Bradyrhizobium diazoefficiens: one gene and its partner. The main gene of each other region encodes a partner of the protein of the gene in region 2 in a complex. Links are inferred from orthologs where the notes say so. Each region holds a gene or a part of one and is shown on either strand. Other genes may lie near its edges.

Region 1 (3,196 bases), 5.9 Mb from region 2 along the record:
CGCCGCCTTCGAGGCCAGTGCGCCCCAGCGCCGCCGCAGGAGCGGCTCGACGATGGCGCGCTTCGCCTTCGACAGGCGGATCAGCACGACCGGATAGTCGGCGTAGTGATCGGTGAAATAGAAGATCTTCGGCTGCCTCTCGACCAGCATGGCGCGCTCGTCGATCGGGACATCCGGCATCACCAGGCTGTCGCCGCCCTCCTTCAGGCGCGCCAGCAGCTTCTTGCGCACTTTCAGGGCCGGCGTGGTATAGGAAGTGCCGTCCTCGACCTCCGGCCACGTCAGCGCAAATTTTCTGACGTCGTCGAAGGTCATGAGATCGGCTCAGTGCACGGCGGTGAAGAACCGCGCGAGCCGGAAGCCGGAGAGCCAGGTCCACACCGGCTGGCCGCGCATGCCGAGATCCCAGGAGCCGAGCACGGCATCGGCGCGTCCGACCAGATTGTCGATCGGCAACAGGCCGACGCCGCCGGAGCGCAGCGGCACGCGGCTGTCTGCGGAATTGTCTCTGTTGTCGCCGAGCACGAAGAGGTGGCCGGGCGGCACCTTCACCTCGGGCGTGTTGTCGAGCGGGCCGTTGTCGCGCATCTTGAAGATCAGATGCGAGACGCCGTTCGGCAGCGTCTCGACATAGCGATAGGCCGGCTCGCTGCCGCCATTGTCGTCCTCGGCAGCTCCAACGCCATCAGGCTTCAGCTCGGCGGGACGGTCGTTGATGAAGAGCTGGCCCTGCCGCATCTGGATGCGATCGCCGGGCAGACCCACGACGCGCTTGACCCAGGCCTGCGAGCGGTCGCCGGGCCAGCGGAACACCACGACGTCGCCCTGCTTCGGCGTCTCCGCGAACACGCGGCCGGTCTCGGGCAAGTTGATCTGGATCGGCAGCGACGAGGTGCCGTAGCCATAGGGGAATTTCGAGGCGAGCAGCGCATCGCCGATCAGCAGCGTCGGCTCCATCGAGCCCGACGGCACGTAGAACGGCTCGGCGAGCGCGCCCTTGGCGATGAATACGGCGGCGACGATGCCGGCGAGCTGCATCAGCTGCCCGCCCCATCCGCTGCTCTTCCGCTTGGGAGCGGCAGTTACCTTGTCAACGCTCATGCGCCTGTTCCACCTACCGTAATGCGTTCCATCAGAAGCGAGGGCTGGCCGACGCCGACCGGTACGCCCTGACCGTTCTTGCCGCAGGTGCCGACGCCGGTATCGAGCGCGAGATCGTTGCCGATCATGCGGATGCGATGCAGGTCGGTCGGCCCGTTGCCGATCAGCATGGCGCCCTTCAGGGGCGCGCCCAATTTGCCGTTCTCGATCTTGTAAGCCTCGGTGCACTGGAACACGTATTTGCCCGAGGTGATGTCGACCTGGCCGCCGCCGAAATTCGCGGCGAACACGCCGTTCTTCACGGAAGCTAGGATCTCGGCCGGATCGCGGTCGCCCGCCAGCATGTAGGTGTTTGTCATGCGCGGCATCGGCACATGGGCATAGCCCTGGCGACGGCCGTTGCCGGTCGGCTTCATGTTCATCAAACGCGCGTTCTGTCGGTCCTGCATGTAGCCGACCAGGATGCCGTCTTCGATCAGCACGGTGCGATTGGTCGGCGTGCCCTCGTCGTCGATCGACAGCGAACCGCGGCGCGAGGCAATGGTGCCGTCGTCGACAACGGTGACACCCTTGGCCGCGACCTGCTGGCCCATCAGGCCCGCGAACGCCGACGTCTTCTTGCGGTTGAAATCGCCTTCGAGGCCGTGGCCGACCGCTTCATGCAGCATCACGCCGGGCCAGCCGGCCCCGAGGACGACGTCCATCTCGCCGGCGGGGGCGGGGATCGACTCTAGATTGACCAGCGCCTCGCGCAGCGCGCCGTCGGCGGCCTCGTGCCAGGACTGGGTCTCGATAAATTCGGCATAGCCGGCGCGGCCGCCATAGCCCTTGCTGCCACTCTCCTGGCGGTCGCCCTGGCCGGCGACGACGGAGATGTTGACGCGCACCAGCGGGCGGATGTCGCGATAGTTCTCGCCGTCGGGCCGCAGGATCTCGACGACCTGCCAGGTCGCACCCAGGCTGACGCTGACCTGTCGCACCCGCGGATCCTTGTCGCGCAGGTAAGCGTCGATCTCGGCCAGCAGCTTGACCTTGGTCTCGAAGCCCGGCGCATCGAGCGGATTGTCGTCGCCATAGAGCCGCACGTTGGTGCGCGGAGGCGGTGCGGCAAAATTGCCTGAATAGCCGCCGCGCACGGCCCCGACTGCGTCGGCGGCGCGAATCAGCGCCGGCAGCGACACGTCGGAGGAATGCGCGTAACCCACCGCGTCGTCCTTGACGGCGCGCAGGCCAAAACCCTGCGAGGTGTCGTAGGTCGCCTGCTTCAGCCGCCCATTGTCGAACATCAGCGCTTCGGTCTGGCTGTATTCCAGGAACAATTCGCCGTCGTCGGCGCCGGCAAGCCCGCGCGCGACCTCGCTGCGAACCTGGTCGCGGTCGAGATTGGCGCGGTCGAGCAGGGAGGTCGTGGCAGGGTTGGTCATGCGTCCGTCCATTATCGGGGGATGTTGGGCAAGATAATGGTTTCCCGCGCGTTCCGCGAGGCCTGGGCTGTCACATTACGGAAACGATAGGTACGGCCTGCCCTTAAGCCGGCTTTCAGGATTCCGGGCTATCGAGGACGAATCCTGGGGCGGAGCGCCGGCAAGAGCATGTGGAATTCGCTGCTTGTGTTCTGGGATCAGTATCACGGCCTGATCATCGGCTTTGGCGCGCTGGGGCTGGTCCTGCTTTTCAATCAGTTCGTCTACCGCCGCTATTGGACCTCCTATCCCACCCGCGAGGCCTATGTCGCAGCTCACCCGGGCTGCGACACGGTGGACGGCATCCTCTGCGCGACATGTCGGCGAAAGGCACTGGCCGGGCCGGTGGCCGGGAGAGGCCGCATCTACCGCTGCGGCTGGTGCGACACGGAGCTTTATCGCATCGACCAGGGGTGAGGGCGTCTACGGTAGCTTGTCATAGCCCTCGCCGAGCCCGTTCAGGCTGAGCGGGAAGCCGATGCCTTCTTCCGGCGTCTCGAAGATGATGAAGGTTGCGGTCTTGGCCGAGCGGAGCTGGCCCAGCAGCTTGTCGTCCATGACCACCTCGGCGACGCAGCCATTGGGCAGGCAGCGGACGAAGCCGGCGCGGCCGACGTCCTGGTTGTCGAGCT
Region 2 (3,211 bases):
GGCGGCGGGCGCGGATCGCGTTGGCGCGGCGACGGCGGGCCGCCGGCTTGCGCGCAGCTTCGTCGAGCTGCGGCAGCGCGAAGAGCTCGCTCCAGATCGCCCAGGCTTCAGCGAGTTCTTCGCTGTCGGCGCCGACCAGCAGCGGAATGGAGAGCGAGGGATCGCGATGCACGAGCACGAGCGTCCGCGCCTCGTCGTTGCCGCGTAGCGCGATGCCAATGAAGTCGCTGACGCGCAAATTGATCGCCATCTGCATGCCGCGGACGGCGCGGCGCAGCACGACGCGCTCGCGATGAAGCTCGATCTGCCTGGTGTAGCCGTCGGCGCGCGCATCATGCGCATCGAAGCGGACCGGAAGGGAAAGAGGGTCGAGCCGCAGAGAGCGGCTCGACCCGGCGGGGTTGGCCCCGCATGTTGCTGTTTGACGCCTCACGGCTTTCATTCTCCCCGCCGGGATTATGTTCCCGGTCGATGCGAGGACCTTAGCGCGGCCTTTGCGGAAACCGCTTAAAAAGGCTGGTTAATCCAGCGTCACCGCCGCGCATGATTGACAAGACCTTGGCGCGCATGATTGACGAGACGTTGCGCCAGTCTCGCGAATCTGAGCGTTTTGCGGGGCTGAAAATGCTTGAAGTCCGCACCATTTGGGCACATCTGGTGGTCAGGGCGCCCGTCGCCCCCGAAACCTCCCGCGCCCCAACAGGATTTCGTTTGTGAACCCTTCACCAAGCTCGACGCTTTCGCCGCAAGCCAATCGCGATCTGTTCGATCAATCCGCGCTGTCCGATCTCGCACAGCGGCTGGTGGAGGCGGCGAAGCGCGCTGGCGCGGATGCGGCCGATGCGGTCGCAGTGCGCGGTATCTCGCAAGGCGTCGAGGTGCGCGACGGCCGCGTCGAGGAATCCGAACGTTCCGAGGGCGACGATGTCGGCTTGCGCGTGCTGGTCGGCCAGCGCCAGGCGGTGGTGTCGACCAACGACGTCAGCGGCGATGCGGTGACCAAGCTTGCCGAGCGCGCGGTCGCGATGGCGAAGGTCGCGCCAGTCGATAAGTTTGTTGGCCTCGCCGATCCCGCGCTGCTCGCGCGCGATTTTCCCGAGCTCGATTTGCTCGATCCCGACGTGCCCGCGACCTCAGAGCTCGAGCGCCGTGCACTCGAAGCCGAAGCCGCCGCGCTCGCCGTGAAGGGCGTCACCAAATCGGGCGGTGCGTCGGCTTCCGCGGGCATCGGCGGCATGGTGCTGGTCACCTCGACCGGCTTCCACGGCTCTTATCTGCGCTCCAGCCAGGGCATCTCCGCCACCGCCATCGCGGGCGAGGGCACCGGCATGGAGCGCGACTACGACTTCACCTCGGCGCCGCATGCGTCCGATCTGTTGTCACCGGAGCTCGTCGGCCGTTCCGCCGGCGAGCGCACCGTAGCGCGCTTCAATCCGCGCAAGGTCGAGACCTGCAAGGTGCCGGTGGTGTTCGACCCGCGCGTTGCGGGCTCGCTTGTCGGCCATCTCGTCGGCGCCATCAACGGCGCCTCGATCGCGCGCAAGACCAGCTTCCTCAAGGACAAGCTCGGCCAGCAGCTGTTCGCGAAAAACATCCGCATCATCGACGATCCCTTGCGCAAGCGCGGCCTGCGCTCGCAGACCTTCGATGCCGAAGGCGTCGCGGTGAAGCGGACCGCGCTGGTTGACGAGGGTGTGCTGACGACCTGGCTGCTCGACTGCGCCACCGCGCGCGAGCTCGGCCTTGTCACCACCGGCCACGCCCATCGCGGTGTCTCGTCCTCGCCCTCGCCGGGGCCGTACAATCTGCATCTCGAAGCTGGCACACTGAGCCCGGCCGAGCTGATCGCCGACATCAAGCAGGGTTTCTACGTTACCGACCTGATCGGCTCGGGCGTCAACGGCGTCACCGGCGATTACAGCCGCGGCGCCTCCGGCTTCTGGATCGAGAATGGCGAGATCACCTATCCCGTCAGCGAGGTCACGATCGCAGGGCACCTGTTCGAGATCTTCAAGTCGATGCAGCCGGCGAACAATCTCGAGTTCCGCTACGGCATCAATGCGCCGACGGTGCGCATCGAGGGTTTGACGCTTGGCGGACGTTGAGGCGCACTCCCTCGAAACCATCCTGACGCGTGATGCGGCGCTGCTGAAAGATTCGGTGCGGGAGGCGGGCAGCCTCGCGCACGCGATGTTCCGCACCGAGCTGAAGAAGTGGATCAAGGGCGCGTCCTCGCCGGTGTCGGAAGCCGACATCGCGGTCAACGATCTGCTCGAGGCCCGCCTGCGCAGCGCCACGCCCGATTACGGCTGGCTGTCGGAGGAGAGTGCCGACGACGAGGCGCGGCTGTCGCGGCGGCTGACCTGGGTGGTCGATCCCATCGACGGCACCCGCAATTATCTCAACGGCCATGACGAATGGTGCGTCAGCGTCGCGCTGGTCGAGGATGCCTCACCGGTGCTGGCCGCGGTGTACGCGCCGAGCAGCGACGAGTTCTTCTTCGCGGCCCGCGACCAGGGCACCACGCTCAACGGCGTGCCGGTGCGGGCGGCGGGCGGATCCGCGCTCGATTTCGCCCGCGTCGCCGGTCCGAAGCCGCTGGTCGAGCGGCTGAAGCCCTCGCTCGGCGACATCAAGCTGCATCCGCGAATCGGCTCGCTCGCGCTACGCCTGTGCCGGGTGGCCCACGGCGCGCTGGATGCGGCTTTTGCGGGGGGTAACAGCCATGATTGGGACCTTGCGGCGGCCGATTTGATCGTGCAGGAAGCGGATGGTAGGATGAGCGGTCTCTCCGGAGATCCCATCCTCTATAACCGCCGGGAAGTGGCGCACGGGGTGCTGGTGGCAGCGGGTCGCGATCGTCATGCGAGCATTGTCGCGCATTTTCGAGATCGTCCCTTCGCCTAAGCGCTCCCGCTGTGCTTGTCGACCACTGCTTTGCCGGGCAGCCCGTTAGGAACAGACCCCATGCCAGATAGTGCCCCGCAACAATTGCTGCATCTCGTCATCGGCGGCGAGCTCGTCGATCTCGAGCACAACACCTTCAAGAATCTCGACGACGTCGAGATCGTCGGCCTCTATCCGAACTATGCGACCGCCCACGCCGCCTGGCGGGCCAAGGCACAGAGCACGGTCGACAACGCGCAGATGCGCTATTTCATCGTCCATCTCCACCGGCTGCTCGACCCGAATCAAGAATCGAAGCCGGCGC

The links.
Region 1: the proteins of JJB99_RS06485 (region 2) and tldD are in contact, whole or in part, in a solved structure (PDB 5NJ9), measured with the Escherichia coli proteins. The link is inferred for Bradyrhizobium diazoefficiens from one-to-one orthologs.

Annotation. Positions count from the first base shown.
Region 1 is NZ_CP067100.1:7,298,396-7,301,591, reverse strand. The notes cover bases 312-3,192. They hold tldD (metalloprotease TldD), read right to left. Parts: upstream 2,526-3,192; coding sequence 1,098-2,525; downstream 312-1,097. Other genes in these bases: JJB99_RS34325 (invasion associated locus B family protein), read right to left, coding at 2,988-3,192; JJB99_RS34330 (hypothetical protein), read left to right, coding at 2,694-2,981; lepB (signal peptidase I), read right to left, coding at 325-1,101; JJB99_RS34345 (MmcQ/YjbR family DNA-binding protein), read right to left, coding at 312-315. In the rest of the region: more of JJB99_RS34345, read right to left, coding at 1-311; more of JJB99_RS34325, read right to left, coding at 3,193-3,196. UniProt on the Escherichia coli protein: Metalloprotease involved in CcdA degradation. Suppresses the inhibitory activity of the carbon storage regulator (CsrA).
Region 2 is NZ_CP067100.1:1,374,431-1,377,641, forward strand. Bases 14-2,909 are described here. They hold JJB99_RS06485 (TldD/PmbA family protein), read left to right. Parts: upstream 14-713; coding sequence 714-2,105; downstream 2,106-2,909. Other genes in these bases: JJB99_RS06475 (DUF6101 family protein), read right to left, coding at 14-433; JJB99_RS06480 (hypothetical protein), read left to right, coding at 544-717; JJB99_RS06490 (3'(2'),5'-bisphosphate nucleotidase CysQ), read left to right, coding at 2,092-2,907. In the rest of the region: more of JJB99_RS06475, read right to left, coding at 1-13; JJB99_RS06495 (DUF4170 domain-containing protein), read left to right, coding at 2,968-3,211.